Regions from separate parts of the Streptomyces javensis genome, predicted to be linked through region 1. Evidence: riboswitches for the same ligand, from Rfam matches in the RefSeq annotation. Region 1 holds a riboswitch; each other region holds the start of a gene.
The links. A riboswitch is a leader RNA that binds a small molecule or an ion and turns the genes downstream of it on or off. The one in region 1 is predicted to bind cyclic di-AMP.
Positions count from the first base shown of each region.

Region 2: another riboswitch for cyclic di-AMP. It lies ahead of ABD329_RS42375 (M23 family metallopeptidase); the one in region 1 lies ahead of ABD329_RS24640 (M23 family metallopeptidase).
Region 3: another riboswitch for cyclic di-AMP. It lies ahead of ABD329_RS33975 (LysM peptidoglycan-binding domain-containing protein); the one in region 1 lies ahead of ABD329_RS24640 (M23 family metallopeptidase).
Region 4: another riboswitch for cyclic di-AMP. It lies ahead of ABD329_RS08585 (C40 family peptidase); the one in region 1 lies ahead of ABD329_RS24640 (M23 family metallopeptidase).

Region 1 is NZ_BAAAIF010000029.1:4,178-8,473, reverse strand. It holds gene ABD329_RS24650 (HPr family phosphocarrier protein) at 33-314, shown strand; gene ABD329_RS24645 (GntR family transcriptional regulator) at 471-1,226, opposite strand; gene ABD329_RS24640 (M23 family metallopeptidase) at 1,472-2,272, opposite strand; cyclic di-AMP (ydaO/yuaA leader) riboswitch at 2,286-2,451, opposite strand; gene ABD329_RS24635 (M16 family metallopeptidase) at 2,736-4,118, opposite strand; gene ABD329_RS24630 (M16 family metallopeptidase) at 4,139-4,296, opposite strand, start outside.
Region 2 is NZ_BAAAIF010000087.1:33,442-37,737, forward strand. It holds gene ABD329_RS42370 (PP2C family protein-serine/threonine phosphatase) at 1-1,237, shown strand, start outside; cyclic di-AMP (ydaO/yuaA leader) riboswitch at 1,495-1,630, shown strand; gene ABD329_RS42375 (M23 family metallopeptidase) at 1,642-2,871, shown strand; gene ABD329_RS42380 (aldo/keto reductase) at 2,998-3,942, shown strand; gene ABD329_RS42385 (hypothetical protein) at 4,073-4,296, opposite strand, start outside.
Region 3 is NZ_BAAAIF010000052.1:29,952-34,247, reverse strand. It holds gene ABD329_RS33990 (DUF501 domain-containing protein) at 1-101, opposite strand, end outside; gene ABD329_RS33985 (FtsB family cell division protein) at 172-654, opposite strand; gene eno (phosphopyruvate hydratase) at 759-2,039, opposite strand; gene ABD329_RS33975 (LysM peptidoglycan-binding domain-containing protein) at 2,253-2,951, opposite strand; cyclic di-AMP (ydaO/yuaA leader) riboswitch at 2,958-3,125, opposite strand; gene ABD329_RS33970 (transglycosylase family protein) at 3,381-4,296, opposite strand, start outside.
Region 4 is NZ_BAAAIF010000006.1:122,087-126,382, forward strand. It holds gene pcrA (DNA helicase PcrA) at 1-1,960, opposite strand, end outside; cyclic di-AMP (ydaO/yuaA leader) riboswitch at 2,119-2,304, shown strand; gene ABD329_RS08585 (C40 family peptidase) at 2,313-3,476, shown strand; gene ABD329_RS08590 (L,D-transpeptidase) at 3,582-4,296, opposite strand, start outside.

The sequences.
Region 1 (4,296 bases):
CAACAGCACCGTCACACCTGAAGGGCAACACCATGGCTGAGCGCCGCGTCACCATCGGCTGGGCCGAGGGCCTGCACGCCCGCCCTGCGTCGATCTTCGTCCGGGCGGCCACCGCCTCCGGCGTCCCCATCACGATCGCCAAGGGCGACGGCACCCCGGTCAACGCCGCCTCCATGCTGGCCGTGCTCGGCCTGGGCGCCCAGGGCGGCGAGGAGGTCGTCCTCGCTTCCGACGCGGACGACGCCGAGGTCGCGCTCGACCGTCTGGCGAAGCTGGTGGCGGAGGGGCTCGAGGAGCTTCCCGAGACCGTCTGACCCCGGGCGGGCCCCTTCCTGGAATTCCCGGGCGATTCCCGGGCGATTTCAGGGATTCGGCACGGCGGGGCCGCGGTGACCGTAATGGTCACCGCGGCCCCGCCGTTTTCATGTTTCCGCGCACAGAATTCCCAAGAGTTGTATACGGGAGCTCTGTTAATTCCGACCGCTCGCCGTGTTGACGGAATGTTTCGAAGTCCTCACCGGAATCGGGCGGCGCAGCCGGAATTCCGACAGCGCGCGTTCGGTGTGCACGGTGGCGAGCGCCCGCGCGCGGTCGGCGTCGCCGCGCGCCACCGCGTCCACCAGCGCGCCGTGCTCCGCCCAGGACTCCATGGCCCGCGCGGCCGGGTCGGGGCGCACGGCGCCCTCGAGCGGCGTGGGCCGCGGCCCGGGAGCGGCCGCGTACACCCACGCGGTCTTGCGGCGCAGCTGGACGAGCAGCGCGGCCAGGCTCGGGCTGCCGGACGCCTGGGCCAGCGTCTCGTGGAACCAGTCGCCCAGCGGCCGCAGCTCGCCGAGCCGGCCGCCCTGGGCCCGCTCCCGGCCGAGCCGGACCAGCCCGCGCAGCACCTTCAGGTGGGCCTCGGTGCGGCGCTGTGCGGCCCGCTCCGCGCCCAGCGGCTCCAGCAGCGCGCGGATGTCCAGCAGATCGGCCGCCTCGCGCTCGGAGGGCTGGGCCACGCAGGCCCCCGCGTGCCGCCGGGTCGTCACGAAGCCCTCGGACTCCAGGGTGCGCAGGGCCTCGCGGACCGGCACCCGGGAGACGCCGTAGCGCCGGGCGAGCAGTTCCTCGGTGAGGCGGCTGCCGGGCTGATACGCACCGGAGACGATGTCGTCGCGAATCGCCGCGCAGACCGCGTGTGCCGAAATCCGGCGACCGCCCTGGACCGCGTTCGTATCCCCGCTCACTTACGGTCCCGCATTGTCGAACCTCCGCCTTAACGCCCGCGAAACGCGGCCATGGAATGCGCGTTGGACGACTCTATTCCACGCGGCCGCCATTTCCGATGGCGGGAAGCATTTCATGGATATTTTTTGGTCAGGCGGGTGGTGGCACGCCGAAGGCCCCGTCCGGCGGACGGGGCCTTCTCGGAAGTCTCGCGGGCTCCCGGGACCCCGGGACCGCGCGGCGTTCGCGTCGGACGCGCGACGGGTCAGACGTTGACGCCGTGGTTGCGCAGGTACGACAGCGGGTCCATGTCCGAACCGTAGTCCGGGCTGGTGCGGGCCTCGAAGTGCAGATGCGGTCCGGTGACGTTGCCGGTGGCGCCCGACAGGCCGATCTGCTGGCCGGGGGTGACCTTCTGGCCGACCGAGACGCTGATCGACGACAGGTGGCCGTACTGGGTGTACGTGCCGTCGTTCATCTTGATGACGACATTGTTGCCGTAGGAGCCGCCCCAGCCCGCCTCGACGATCTCGCCCATGCCCACGGAGTGCACCGTGGTGCCGGTGGAGGCGTGGAAGTCGATACCGGTGTGGCTGCCGGAGGACCACAGCCCGCTGGACGCCTGGTAGCCGGTGGAGACGTAGGAGCCGCTGATCGGCGACACGAAGGTGTTGAGGCGCTTGCGCTCGGCCTCGCGCGCCGCGCGCTCCTTGGCCTCCCGCTCGGCCTTGGCCTTCTTCGCCGCGGCCTCCGCCTTTCTGGCGGCCTCCTGGCGGGCGATCGCCTCTGCCTTGGCCTTGGCCTTGGCGGCGGCCTGCTCGGCGGCGGTCTCCTGGGACTGCGCCTGGGCCTCGATGTGGTCCGCGATCCCATCGCCGATCACGATCGCCTGGGTCAGACCGGTCTGCTGGGGGTTGGGGCCCCCGTCGGCCGCGAACGCCTGTCCGGTGATCCCGGCGACCACACCCGAGGCGACGGTCGTGATGCCCACGACGTTCGCGCCCGTGCGGATGTTGACCTTGGTGGTGCGGCGATGCTTCCCGGTGGCAGTGCGGGTGGACGCCATACTGAGGCGCACTCCTTTCCTTCCCTCTCGCCTACCGGGTTAGCTGACGGGTTCGGAGCAGGAAGGTCTCCTACGGACTCCTCCCCCGGCCGGGGAAGGCGCCCGATTCACCCCTGGGGACGTGTTGGGTCCCCGGCTCCCCTGGCTCGCGCCGTACGGGGACTCGGCGATGACTGTCCGGTGCCGCGGGTGCGGCGGGTCGCTGGCGAACAGCCGGACTGACGCTAAACGGGCCCGCTTTCGATCACCAAACGGTTCCGGTTTTTTGTTGCTCTCCCCACAAACCAAACAAGCAGTCAATCCCATAAACCGGGCATGTCGGATGGACTCCGGCGCCCTTACGGGGCCGGGGTCCATCCGCTGCCGACTCATGGACCGGGCGTCCACCGGACCGCCTGCCGGACCGTCAGCGAGTCGGCCGGACCGGCGATTCAGCGCACGGATCCGGCCAACTCTCCACGGCTCAGTTGGAGATGACCCGCACCTCGCCGATGCCCAGCGCCCGGACCGGCTCCTCGATCGCCGAGGCGTCCCCGACCAACACCGTGACCAGCCGGTCCGCCGGGAAGGCGCTCACCACCGCGGCGGTGGCCTCCACCGTGCCGGTCTCCGCCAGACGGGCGTACAACTGCGCCTGGAAGTCGTCCGGAAGATGCTGCTCGACCTGATCCGCGAGGGTGTTCGCGACGGATGCCGCCGTCTCGTACTTCAGCGGGGCGACGCCCACCAGGTTCTGGACCGCGACATCGCGCTCGTCGTCGGTCAGCCCCTCCTCCTTCAGCGTGCGCAGCACCTTCCAGAGGTCGTCCAGCGCGGGGCCGGTGACCTCGGTGGCCACCGAGCCGCTGATCGCCAGCATCGAGGCGCCCGCGGAGCCACCCGTGGGCGACGGGGGCCCGGAGCGGAGCACCTGGCCGAAGGCGCGCACCCCGTAGGTGTAACCCTTCTCCTCGCGCAGCACGCGGTCGAGGCGGGAGGTGAGGGTGCCGCCCAGGCAGTACGTGCCGAGCACCTGCGCGGGCCAGACCCGGTCATGGCGGTCGGCGCCCACGCGGCCGATGAGCAGCTGGGTCTGCACCGCGCCCGGCCGGTCGACGATCACCACCCGGCCGGTGTCGTCCGCGACGATCGGCGGAGCCGTGCGCGGCGCGCCCGCCCCGCCCGTCCAGGCGCCGAGGGTGTCCGCGAGCGCCCGGTCCAGGTCGACGCCGCCGAGGTCGCCCACGATGACGGCGGTGGCGGTGGAGGGGCGGAGATGCGCCTCGTAGAAGGCCCGCACGGCCGCGGCGTCGATGCCCTCGATGGTCTCCTGGGTGCCCTGGCGCGGCCGGGACATCCGCGACTCGGCCGGGAAGAGCTCAGCGGAGAGGGCCATCGAGGCGCGGCGGGCCGGGTTGGCCAGCTCATGGGGGATCTCGTCCAGCCGGTTGCGCACCAACCGCTCGATCTCGCCGTCCGGGAAGGCGGGGGCGCGCAGCGCGTCGGCCACCAGACCGAGCGCCTTGGGCAGCCGGGAGACCGGGACCTCCAGGGAGACGCGGACACCGGCGTGGTCGGCGTGGGCGTCCAGCGTGGCGCCGCAGCGCTCGAGCTCGGCGGCGAACTCCTCGGCGTCGTGCTTGTCGGTGCCCTCCGACAGGGCACGCGCCATGATCGTGGCGACGCCTTCGAGCCCGGTCGGCTCGGCGTCCAGCGGCGCCTCCAGGTTGATCTCGACGGCGACGACCTGCTGGCCGGGGCGGTGGCAGCGCAGCACGGTGAGGCCGTTGGGCAGCGCACCGCGCTCGGGGGCGGGGAACGCCCACGGCCTGGGGGCGCCGCCCTTGGGCTGCGGGTGGAAGGTCATGGTCGCGGTGACGGCGTCGCTCACTGGGCCGCCTCCCCTTCTGCGTCGGTCTCGGCGGCTTCGGCGGTGTCGGCTGCGTCCTCGGCGCCCTGGACGGGCTCGTAGACCAGCACGGCGCGGTTGTCGGGGCGCAGCCGCGCCGCGGCCACGGTCCGCACCTCCTCGGGGCTGATGTCGA
Region 2 (4,296 bases), on a different contig from region 1:
CCGCGTCCGTACGCTCATCGACACCGGCGCCGCGGCCGGTGCCGCCGCCGACGCGTCCGCCGGGCCCACCGCGGGGCCCGCTCCGGCCGAGGAGGGCGGCAGGGAGCCCCCGGGCCGCCGTATCGCCCGCTGGGTCCCCGCCGTCCTCGTCCTCGGCGGTATCGCCTTCGACCTGGCCGCCCCGCCCGGCTACACCGCCTCGCCGTTCTTCGCCGCCGCCCCTTTGGTCGCCGCGGCGCTCTTACCGTTGCGTCAGACCATCGTCACGGCCGTCGTCGCCGTCCTCACCGCCTGTCTGCTGGCGGAGTTGCACGGGGTCAGGGACCCAACCCAGGCGGCCACCGAGATCATCACGGTGGCGACGGTGACCGTGCTGGCGGTGGTGATCAACCGCGTCGTACGCCGCAGCTACCACCGGCTCGCCTCGGCGCGCGGCGTCGCGGAGGCGGCCCAGCGCGCCGTCCTGCCCGCGCCGCCCGCCCGGCTCGCCGGACTGGAGATCGCCGCGCGCTACGTACCGGCGGAGAAGTACGCGGCGATCGGCGGTGATCTCTACGCGGTCCAGGACACCCCGCACGGCGTACGGCTGACCGTCGGGGACGTACGCGGCAAGGGGCTGGGGGCCGTGGAGGTCGTGGCGATCCTCCTGGGCTGCTTCCGGGAGGCCGCGGAGCAGGAGACGACCCTGGAGGCGCTCGTGGGCCGCCTGGAGCGGGCGTTGCAGCGCGAGGGCGCCCGGCGGGCCGACCTGGAGGTGGTCGAGGGGTTCACGACGGCCGTGGTGGCCGAAATTCCCCGTGGCGGCTCCACCCTGCGGCTGATCAACCGCGGCCATCCGGCGCCGCTGCTCCTGGCGGAGGGCGGCGCGGTGCGCGCCCTGGAGCCGGAGGCGTCGGCGCTGCCGGTGGGGATGGGGGAGTTGGCGGGGTGGCCGGATCGGGTGATGGAGCTGGCGTTCGCGGAGGGCGAGACGCTGCTGCTGTTCACGGACGGGGTCACGGAGGCCCGGGACCGCCATGGCGAGTTCTACGACCCGGAGGAGCGGCTGCGCGGCCGCCGCTTCGCCGGTCCGCAGGAGCTGCTGGACGTGTTGGTGGCCGACGTCGAGCGCCATACGGGTGGCGGGACGTCGGATGACATGGCACTGCTGGCGGTCCGGCGGACCCCGGCCCGCGGCAATGGCCGGGACAACGGACGAGAGACCGATCAACCGCACCGCCCCGCACACCCTGCGTAACCGACCGAGCCCACTCCGCATAACAATTGACGCACGATCGATCCGTATGCGGTTTTGCCAACTCTTGCCCAGTACGTCGACTCGCCCCCATCTGTCCCTCCTTGAGCGCTAAGTTCATGCCAAAGGTGCGCGGATTCCTCGGAACAGCTTGGAATCACATCGCGCTCTCTATTAACGTTCGATAACGCAGCGCGGTCGTCACAACCGTCGCAAGGGCGGCACCGTGCGCCGTCGCCGAATCCCGTACGCACAGCGGCAGCACCGCACCACCAGCAGCACCAAGGGAACCGGGGAACCAACAACCTTGGGGTGAATCGGGTCGAACCTGACCCGTAGGAGACCTTCCTGCTCCGAACCCGTCAGCTAACCCGGTAGGCGAGAGGGAAGGAAAGGAGTGCGCCTCCGTGGCGTCCAACAGGTCTGTCCTGGACGAGGCCCCGTATAGAACACGGGGAGGCGGTTTGGGGACCGCCACCGCCTACGGCCCCGGCTTCGACGCCGGCGGCGGGATGAGCTCAGGGGACGGCCGATTCGCCCCCGGCGACCCTTACGCGTTCGCCCCTGACGACCGCTACGCGGATGAGGGCGCTCCCGAGGGCCCGGGTGCCGGTTTCGAGGCCGAGACCTGGGAGGAGTGGAACCCCACCGAGGAGTCCATCGCTCCCGTACGCGGTCGGCACCGCGTGGCCAAGCAGCGGGGCGGAACCATGGCGCGCAGCGGCGCCGTCCTCGGGGTCGGCGTGATCGCGGCGGTCGGTGCGGGCGGTATGGCCAGCGCCAAGGACCGTCCCGCGCTCCCCATATCCATGCCGGACCTCGGCCATGTCGCCGATCAGGTCAAGGCCGCCCTGCCCGCCGCGAAGGACCTGCCGGGCATCGGCTCCTGGGCATCGGACGACAGCAGTGACGCGCAGACCGCCGCCGCCCCCCTCTCCCAGGCCGGTCTGACCAGCGAGGACGAGCAGCGCGGCACCACCGACGCCGGCGAGGCGCTCCGCGCCCGCATCCTCCAGCAGGCCGAGAACCAGCAGAACGCGGCGGACGAGGACAGCCGCACCGCCGCGGCGAAGGCCGCCGCCAAGGAGGCCAGGGCCGCCGCAGACAAGGCCGCCGACCAGGCCGCGGAGGCGGCCGCCAAGCGGAAGGCCAAGGCCGAGGCGGAGAAGCGGGCCGCCGAACAGCGGGCGAAGGAGGCGGCCGAGAAGAAGGCCGCGGCCGAGCGCCAGGCAAGACTCGCCGCCCAGTACACCCTCCCCGTCGGCTCGTACACCCTGACCGCCAGCTTCGGCCAGGCGGGCGACATGTGGTCGGCCGACCACACCGGCCAGGACTTCGCCGCCCCGACCGGCACCCCGGTCAAGGCGGTGCACGGCGGCACCATCACCCAGGCGGGCTGGGCCGGTTCGTACGGCTACCGCATCGTGCTGACCCTGAACGACGGCACCGAGCTCTGGTTCTGCCACCTGTCCTCGATGGTGGTCACCTCCGGCAAGGTGTCGACGGGCGACGTCATCGCCCGCGTCGGCGCCACCGGCAATGTGACCGGCCCGCACCTCCACCTCGAGGTCCGGCCGGGCGGCGGCTCGCCGATCGACCCGATGCCCTGGCTGCGCCAGCACGGGTTGAACCCCTGATACCCCGGCGGCCCTGGCGCTCTCTCCCCCCTTGACGCCAGGGCCGCCGGTTTAGGTCTGAGCGGGGCTTACGTCTCAACGGGGCCACCCGGAACAACCCCGTCCAGTCAACCGTTGTAAAGACGTATGGCTGACAACACGCAGAAGATCGGTGACCTGTCCATCTTCCCGCTCTCCCTCGGCGGGAACGTCTTCGGCTGGACCGCGAACGAGGCCGAGTCCTTCCGGGTGCTCGACGCCTACGTGGCGGCGGGCGGCAACTTCATCGACACCGCCGATGTCTACTCCGCCTGGGTACCGGGCAACGAGGGCGGCGAGTCCGAGACCATCCTCGGCAACTGGTTCGCCTCCCGCGGCAACCGCTCCGACATCGTCCTCGCCACCAAGGTGGGCGCCGGCGTCCCGGAGCCGCGCGGGCTGACCTCGTCCGCCATCAAATCGGGCGTCGAGGAATCCCTCCAGCGGCTGCGCACCGACTACATCGACCTCTACTACACCCACTACGACGACCCGTCGGTGCCGGTGGAGGAGATCATCACCACCCTGGACGAGCTGGTCAGGGAGGGCAAGGTCCGCGAGATCGCCGCGTCCAACGTCGGCGCGGACCGCCTGGAGGCCCAGCTGACCTTCTCCACCCGGGAGAACCTGGCGCGCTACGTCGCCCTCCAGCCCCACTACAACCTGGTCTCGCGCGACACCTTCGAGGGCGAGCTGTCCGAGGTCGCCGCCCGCCACGACCTGGCGACGATCCCGTACTACTCCCTGGCGTCCGGCTTCCTCACCGGCAAGTACCGCCCGGGCACGGCCGTCGACAGCCCCCGCTCCACGGGCGCGGCCAAGCACCTGGAGACCGAGCGCGGCCAGAAGGTCCTCGCCGCCCTGGACGACGTCGCCGCCAACCACCGCACCGAGCCCGCCACGGTCGCCCTGGCGTGGCTCCTCGCCCAGCCCACGGTCGTGGCCCCCCTGGCCAGCGCCAGCTCCACCGACCAGCTCCCCGCCCTCCTGGCCTCGGTCGACCTCGAGCTGACCCAGCCGGAACTGGACCTGCTGACGTCGGCGTCGGACTGAGCGGCAGGCTGGCGGAACGGGTGCCGTAGGACGGCGGGCGGGCGAAATCGGAACCCCGCCCGCCCGCGCACCCGCACCTACCCGAACCGCTCCGCACGCCCCAGGACCCCTTACCGCCGATCGGCGAGGACTACCGCCGATCGGCAAGGGCCCAGGACGCGAGGGCAACGCCACCGGCGACGGCGAAGACGGACGGCCAAGCCCCGATCTTCTTCGCCAGCGGATGCGACCCGGCGAACGCGGCGACGTAGGCCGCGCTGAGCGCGGCAGCGGTCCCGTTCCCCGCCTTCTCCCGCCACCCGCGAGCGGCCACCGCCCCTGCGGCGGCGAGGGCAACCCCACCCAACGGCCGCC
Region 3 (4,296 bases), on a different contig from region 1:
GCACGCAGGCCCCGGGGCACGCGGTTCAGCTGCTCCCGTACGGCGTGGATGTCCGCGTCGGTGGGCGCGGTGGGCTCCGTCTGGGGCGGGGGCGTATCCATCAGTGGGAAAGCTCTTCTTCTTCGTTTCGATTCGAACGCCGGGTGCGGCCGGCGGCCGGAGCGCGGCGCCTCAGCGGCGCGCGCCGCCCGCCCCCGCCGCGTCCGCCGTGTCCACGGCGTCCCAGAGGTTGGTGTACCAGGGGCGGCCGGCCGCGCCCTGGTCGGTGGAGCGCTCGGTGGAGCCGGCGCCGTCCACCACGCTGAAGCCGGTCTCCCCCGGCATCAGGAAGTGCAGCCGCTCCCGGGCCTGCTGCTCGGTGTAGGCGGGGTCGCGCAGCCTGGCCTTCCGCTCCCGCAGCTTCTTCACGTCCTCGCGGGCCCGCTGGGCCTCGTGCCGCTGCTCGGCGATGTCGGAGCGCTGGGAGATGTACTGCCGCATCGGATAGGCGAGCGCCACGACGAGGGAGCAGACGACCAGCGCGAGCAGGGCGGCCCGGCCGGTCAGCCGGCCGCGGCGGCGCTTGGTGCGCACGCGGTAGACCCGGGCGGCGGCGTGCTCGCCGAGCGCCTTGAGCCTGGTCGCGGTGGAGAACCGTTCCCGATCCGCCGGCACGTCGCCTCCCCGGTGATGACTTCGCTTGGATAACGCCGTCGAGCGACGCCGTCCCCGGCCACGGTACGGGACCGCGGCCGGGGACGGGCGTCAGACGTGTCCGCTCAGCCCTTGAAGCGCGGGAAGGCGGAACGGCCCGCGTACACCGCGGCGTCGTCGAGGATCTCCTCGATGCGCAGCAGCTGGTTGTACTTGGCCACCCGCTCGGAGCGGGCCGGGGCACCGGTCTTGATCTGGCCGCAGTTGGTGGCGACGGCCAGGTCGGCGATGGTGACGTCCTCGGTCTCACCGGAGCGGTGCGACATCATGCACTTGTAGCCGTTGCGCTGGGCCAGCTCGACCGCGTCGAGGGTCTCGGTCAGCGAGCCGATCTGGTTGACCTTGACCAGCAGGGCGTTCGCGGTGTCGCTGTCGATACCGCGGGACAGCCGCTCGGGGTTGGTGACGAAGAGGTCGTCCCCGACCAGCTGGACCTTGTCACCGAGCTGCTCGGTGATGGTCTTCCAGCCGTCCCAGTCCTCCTCGTTCAGCGGGTCCTCGATGGAGACCAGCGGGTACGCGGCGACCAGCTCGGCGTAGTACGAGGTCATCTCGGCGGCGGAGCGGGACTGGCCCTCGAACTGGTACGTGCCGTCCTTGTAGAACTCGGAGGCGGCGACGTCCAGCGCGAGCGCGATGTCCTGGCCCGGCTGGTAGCCGGCCTTCTTGACCGCCTCGAGGATCAGGTCGAGGGCCTCGCGGTTGGAGCCGAGGTTCGGCGCGAAGCCGCCCTCGTCGCCGAGCCCGGTGGACAGACCGCGCTCCTTCAGCACGGACTTCAGGGTGTGGTAGACCTCGGCGCCCCAGCGCAGGGCCTCGGAGAAGGACTCCGCGCCGATCGGCGCGATCATGAACTCCTGGATGTCCACATTGGAGTCGGCGTGCGACCCGCCGTTGAGGATGTTCATCATCGGCACCGGCAGCAGATGGGCGTTCGGGCCGCCGAGGTAACGGAAGAGGGGGAGGTCGGACGCCTCGGAGGCGGCGTGCGCGACGGCGAGGGAGACGCCGAGGATCGCGTTGGCACCGAGCGAGGACTTGTCCGGAGTGGCGTCCAGGTCGAACATCGCCTGGTCGATCAGCCGCTGCTCGGTGGCGTCATAGCCGACCAGCTCGGGGCCGATCTGCTCGATCACGGCGAGGACGGCCTTCTCCACGCCCTTGCCGTTGTAGCGGTTCTTGTCGCCGTCACGGAGCTCGAGGGCCTCGAAGGCGCCGGTGGAGGCGCCGGACGGCACGGCGGCACGGCCGGTGCTGCCGTCGTCGAGGCCAACCTCGACCTCGACCGTGGGGTTGCCTCGCGAGTCGAGGATCTCGCGAGCTACGACGACGTCGATGGACGGCACGAGGTTCTCCTTCGTATGGGTCTGCGGTAGCAGCACGAGCCTAACGGGCCGGGAGGGCTGCACCCCGCGTTCGCCCGCCCCACGAGACGGGGGCGCGGCACAAAAGCCGGATTCTGGATTAAAAATCCAGATTTCTTATGCATTGGGAAAGCCCCGGCGGGGCGCGCCATAGGGGCGGCACGCCCGGCCGGGGCTCGTTCTCGGGAGCCGGTGTCAGCGGAGGTGCAGCTGCTGACCCGGGAAGATCAGGTCGGCCTGCTCCACGATGTCCTTGTTCAGCTCGAAGAGCTTCTTCCAGCCGCCCTTGACGTCGTGAGCCTTGGCGATCTTGCCGAGGGTGTCGCCGGACTTGACCTTGTACTCGCCGTCACCCTTCTTGATCGGGCCACGGGTCTGGTGCCGCGCGGCGTGCTCGGGCGCGGTGTGCGGCTGCGCCTTCGGCTGGGCCTTCGGCTGCGCCGGCTGGGCGGCCGGGGCGGACTTGGTGGTCGCCGAGGACTGGTCCTGCGAGCCGGAGGGCGCGGACGGGGCGGACGGGCTGCCGCCGGAGGTCAGGCCCTTGCCGCAGACCGGCCAGGCGCCCTTGCCCTGGCTGCCCAGGACCTTCTCGGCGATCTGGATCTGCTGGGCCTTGCTGGCCTTGTCCGCCGTGGAGGCGTAGGCCGTGCCGCCGTAGGCGGCCCAGGTGGAGCTCGAGAACTGCAAGCCGCCGAAGTAGCCGTTGCCGGTGTTGATCGACCAGTTGCCACCGGACTCGCACTGCGCGACCTGGTCCCACTGGGAGGTGGTGGCCGCGGAGGCGGAGGTCGCCCCGATGAGCGGTGCCGCCACGGCGGCACCGGCGAGACCGGTGAGCGCGGCGATACGGGTGGCCTTGGAGGGGCGGCGGTGCTTCCCGTTGGACTTGAGCATTTTGGTTCGTTTCCTCACCGACGCCTACGAGGTGAGCTGTCGGGTTCGGACGTGAGTTGCCCGGCCGGTCGCGATGGTCGCTCCCGGCTTCACCCCTAGCCGACAAGCCCGTATCCACAGGCCACTCGGCACCTACCTTGGGTCCCCCGCTCCTGCCTTCGGCGCTGACGCGTCGGTTTCCCCCCGACCGCCGGCAGGATTCGGCGTGACGATCGACGGTGCCCGCGGTGGCGAGCGGAAAGACGTTAAACACACCTTCCAAGAACGTTCAAACACCCCAAGGGCAGTGAATGGGGCTGTAATTGATCTCACCCGGCCCACATCGACGCAGGTGGGGCCGGGTGAGGAGGGATCGGACACCAGGTGCGCCCCGGAAAATGTGACGAGATGTATGTCTCACCGGGTCCAGATCGGGCAATTCCCCCCGAATCACTGCTCCCTGATGGTGAGGTCAAGTCGCTGACCAGGGATGATCAGATCGGGGTCGGTCCCGATGAGGTCCTCGTTGGACTCGTAGAGCCCTTCCCAACCCCGGGACACATTCTGGTGCTCGGCGATCCCTGACAGGTTGTCACCCGGGCGAACAGTGTAATCGTCGTCCGTGGAGCTCTCGTCGCGGTCCGAAGCGCCGCGCGAGGCATGGCGCCCGGAGGGCCGTTCGCTCCCCGCGTCGCCGTCGTCGGCCCCCTCCCCGGCGTCCGGGGCGCCGCGGTGGCGGCCGGAGGACGACGGGTCGGCGGAGGAGGTCTTGGAGTCGTCCGACGCCGAGGGGCTGTCCGAGTCCGAGGGGCCGCCCGAATCCGCACCGTCCGCCGCCGGGTCGTCCGAGGCGGAGCCGTCCAACCCGTCGGGGGACTTGGAGGTGCGGGGCGCCTCCCGGCCCTCGTCCGACCCGGACGCGTCCGGCGCGTCCGGCGCGTCCGGCTTGTCCGCGCCGCCGGACGTCCCCGAACGGTCCGCGTCCGAGGAGGAGCCGTCCCGCCCCCGGTCCCCCGGGTCGTCCCCGTCGCGGCCCGTCCCCGGATCCGGGGTGGCCGTGCTGCCGGGGTCCACATCGGGGGCGCCGCCGCCGTCGGTGAGCCCGGCGCCCAGCGCACAGCTCGGCCAGGCGTCGGGGCCGCGGTCGCCGAGGATCGCCTCGGCGACGGATATCTGCTGGGAGCGGCTGGCGAGGTCGGGGCGCGGGGCGTACTCCGTGCCGCCGTACTTCTTCCACATGTCGAGGGTCAGCTGGAGCCCGCCGTAGAAGCCGTTGCCCTCGTTGGCGCTCCACATACCGCCGCTCTCGCACTCGGCGACGTGATCCCAGGTGGCGGTCTGGGCGGCCTGTGCGCCGGCCGCCCCG
Region 4 (4,296 bases), on a different contig from region 1:
CCAGGCCCTTCGCCGTGTGCAGGGTCATCAGCGTGATCACGCCGGAGCCCTCGGTGTCCTCGTCGGGGATCTGGTCGGAGTCGGCGACGAGCGCGACCTGCTCCAGGAAGTCCGCGAGGGTGCCGGGGTTCTCCTCGCCGCGGTCCTGCTCGAACTCCAGGGCCACGGCGGCGAGCTCCTGGAGGTTCTCGATCCGGGTCTCGTCCTGCGGATCGGTGGACGCCTGGAGCTCGGCCAGATAGCCGGTGCGCTCCAGCACCGCCTCCAGGACGGTGGCCGGGCCCGCCCCGGACTCCACGATGGTGTGCAGCTCCTCCATGAGCGTGTTGAACCGCTTGACGGCGTTGGCCGAGCGGGCCGCCATGCCGTATGCCTCGTCGACCCGGCGCAGCGCCTGCGGGAAGGTGATCTTCTCGCGCAGCGACAGCGCGTCGATCATGGCTTCCGCGCGCTCGCCGATGCCGCGCTTGGGCACGTTCAGGATCCGGCGCAGCGGGACGGAGTCCTCGGGGTTGGCCAGCACCCGCAGATAGGCGAGGACGTCCCGGACCTCCTTGCGCTCGTAGAAGCGCACACCGCCGACGACCTTGTACGGCAGCCCGACGCGGATGAAGACCTCTTCGAAGACACGGGACTGGGCGTTGGTGCGGTAGAAGACCGCCACGTCCCCGGCCTTGGCGTCGTCCGCGTCCGTCAGCCGGTCGATCTCGTCGGCGACGAACTGGGCCTCGTCGTGCTCGGTGTCGGCCACATAGCCGGTGATCTCGGTCCCGGCGCCGGCCTCCGTCCACAGGTTCTTCGGACGGCGGTTCTCATTGCGCTCGATGACCGCGTTGGCCGCGCTCAGAATGGTCTGGGTGGAGCGGTAGTTCTGCTCGAGGAGGATCGTCCGCGCGGTGGGGTAGTCCTCCTCGAACTGGAGGATGTTACGGATCGTGGCGCCCCGGAAGGCGTAGATCGACTGGTCGGCGTCGCCCACCACGCACAGCTCGGCGGCCGTGGTCTCCTCGGTGTCGGTGCCCACCAGCTCGCGCACGAGTGTGTACTGCGCGTGGTTGGTGTCCTGGTACTCGTCCACCAGGACGTGCCGGAAGCGGCGGCGGTAGTGCTCGGCGACGTCCGGGAACGCCTGGAGCAGATTGACCGTGGTCATGATGATGTCGTCGAAGTCCAGCGCGTTGGCCTCGCGCAGCCGCGCCTGGTACATCACATACGCTTCGGCCAGCGTCTTCTCAAAACCTCCCCCAGACTCCGTCCGGGAGGTGCCCCCTGCCGCCTGCCCGGCGAAGGTCTCCTCGTCGATCAGCTCGTTCTTGAGGTTGGAGATCTTGGCGCTGAAGGACTTCGGCGGGAACCGCTTGGGGTCGAGATCCAGATCCCGGCAGACCAGCGACATCAGCCGCTTGGAGTCGGCCGCGTCGTAGATCGAGAACGACGAGGTGAAGCCCAGCTTCTTCGACTCCCGGCGCAGGATGCGGACACAGGCGCTGTGGAAGGTGGACACCCACATGGCGTTGGCCCGCGGGCCGACGAGCTCCTCGACCCGCTCCTTCATCTCGCCCGCCGCCTTGTTGGTGAAGGTGATGGCGAGGATCTGGCCGGGGTGGGTGGAGCGGGCGCCGAGCAGATAGGCGATGCGGTGGGTGAGCACCCGGGTCTTGCCGGATCCGGCGCCCGCGACGATCAGCAGCGGCGAGCCGGTGTGCTCCACGGCGGCCCTCTGCTGCTCGTTCAACCCCTCGAGCAGGGCGGACGGGTCCACGACGGGCCGGGCCGCGCCGTCCCGGTAGTGGCCCTCCCTGGGCACGGGCGCGTCGAAATCGCCGCTGAAGAGGTGATGCGGCACGTCCTCGGCACCACCGTGGCCAGGGTGCGCCGAATCCTCGGGCGGCGGTGGCCGCTCCTCGTCCGAAGGAGGCCCGAGGTCCGCCAGGAAGCTGTCGTCAAAGAGGCTGCTCATCGCTCCCCGAGTCTAGGCCGCCCCACTGACAGCCGATGCCCGAACATCACGAAACGGTTTCGGGCATAACGGTCACCAGTCTTCACAGGAGCCCCACGTGTTGGCTACCGTCCTGCCTCAGGCGGCCCGGAGGACCCGTCGGCGAACCACGTCGGCACGGGCGGCCTCCGCCGAGTCCGGTACGCCGTGAGGCGCCCGGAGCCGGGGACCCAACAACGCAAGACCGGGGTGAATCGGCCCGAAACGGTGCAGCACGGACAGTGCCGCCCGGACACGGCCGTAGGGCAACCTTCCGTACCGCCCGAACCCGACAGCTAACCCGGTAGGCGGTCCACGGAAGGAGTCGCCTCCCTTGGCGTCGCACCGCAAGCCGCGGAGCCGAATACCCGCCCCGCTCACCGGTCACAGCCGCCGTACGGCCGTCGGGTTCACCACGGCCGCCCTCGCATCCGTCACCCTCCTCTCCCAGTCGGCCAACGCCGCGCCCACCGACCCCAAGCCGGCCGCCCAGTCGATCGAGCAGGTGAAGGAGAAGGTCGACACCCTGTACCACCAGGCGGAGACCGCCACCCAGCGCTACAACGCCGCCAAGGAGCGCACCGACCAGCAGCGGGCCAAGGTCGACAAGCTGCTGGACTCCGTCGCCCAGCGCACCGAGAAGCTCAACGAGGCGCGGCGCATGCTCGGCACCTACGCCGCCGCCCAGTACCGCGACGGCGGAATGGCCCGCTCCGCCGCGACCCTGCTGTTCTCCAACGACCCGCAGGACGTCTTCGACCAGTCGCATCTGATGGACCGGATGACCGGTCGGCAGAAGCAGGCCGTCGACGACTTCCAGAAGCAGCGGGTGAAGGCCGCCAAGGAGCGCGGTAAGGCCAGCGAGAGCCTCGCCTCGCTGACCGCGTCCCAGAAGCAGCTGAAGGTCCAGAAGAAGACCGTCCAGGACAAGCTGACCGAGGCGCGGCGGCTGCTGGCGAATCTGACCGCCAAGGAGAAGGCGCGGCTGGCGGCGATCGAGAAGAAGAAGGCGGAAGAGGCCCGCCGCAAGGCCGCCGAGCTGGCCGAGAAGCAGCGGCAGGAGGCGGCCGCGCGCGAGAAGCAGGAGCAGCGGAACGCGGGGGGCTCCGGTTCGACGGCGCCCTCCACGCCCTCGGCGCCTGCCAACAGCTCCAAGGCGGCCCAGGCCATCGCCTTCGCCAAGGCGCAGCTCGGCAAGCCGTACGTCTGGGGCGCGACCGGGCCCAGCTCCTTCGACTGCTCGGGGCTGACGCAGGCGGCCTGGAAGTCCGCCGGGATCTCGCTGCCGCGCACCACCTGGGACCAGGTGAAGACCGGTACGCGGGTCTCGACGTCCCAACTCCAGCCGGGTGATCTCGTCTTCTTCTACGACGACATCAGCCATGTCGGCCTCTACATCGGCGACGGGATGATGATCCACGCGCCGAAGCCGGGCGATGTGGTGAAGAAGGCGCCGATCACGGAGATGCCGATCTACGGGAGCGTGCGGCCCTCGTAGGGCCCCCTGATCCTGACGATGCCGCCGCCCGGGGCCGGACCCCGGGCAGCGGCATCGTCATCGGCTCAGCGGCGCCGTCAGCGCCTCAGGGGCGCCGTCAGCGCCTCAGGTGCCGGGCTTGCGCCCGTAGACGTACACGTCGTCGCCGTTCTTCAGCAGGCTCCAGTACTTCTTGGCGTCGCCCTTACGCATGTTGACGCAGCCGTGGGAGCCGGGCGGTGACCATACGCTGCCTTCGATCGAGTGAAACGCCTGGCCGCCGTCGAAGAACTGGCTGTAGGGCATGGCGACCTTGTAGAGCGTCGACCAGTGGTTGATGTTCCGCCAGTAGACCCTCTTCAGCCCGGTGCGGGTCTCGAAGCCGTCCCGCCCGGATCGCACCGGCACCGGCCCGTAGACCAGCCGGGAGCCGTCCTGGACCCAGCTCAGCTGGCGGGTGAGGTCGACGCAGGCGATGCGGCCCTTGTTGGTCGGGCACTTCTTCGCCGCGTTCGGGTTGTGCCCGGCGGCCTTCTGGGCGCTGATGAGGCTCATCACCCCCGAGGTGATCGGGCCCGCGTAGCCGATCGTCGGGCTGATGCCGTGGTCGATCTGGAACTTCTGGATCGCCAGACAGTCCGCCCGCGACTGCCGACCGTCCACGGGACGGCCCAGGAAGCGCTCGGCCTGCCGCTGGTACGGCCCCGCGGTGGTGGTGCACGACGACGCGGCCATGCTCACCGGTGTCACCGCGCCGGCCGACCGGCCCAGCGGCCGTGCCTGAGCCTGCGCCGGACCGGCGACGGCCACCGCGAGCGGCACCGCCATCCCTGCCAGCCCC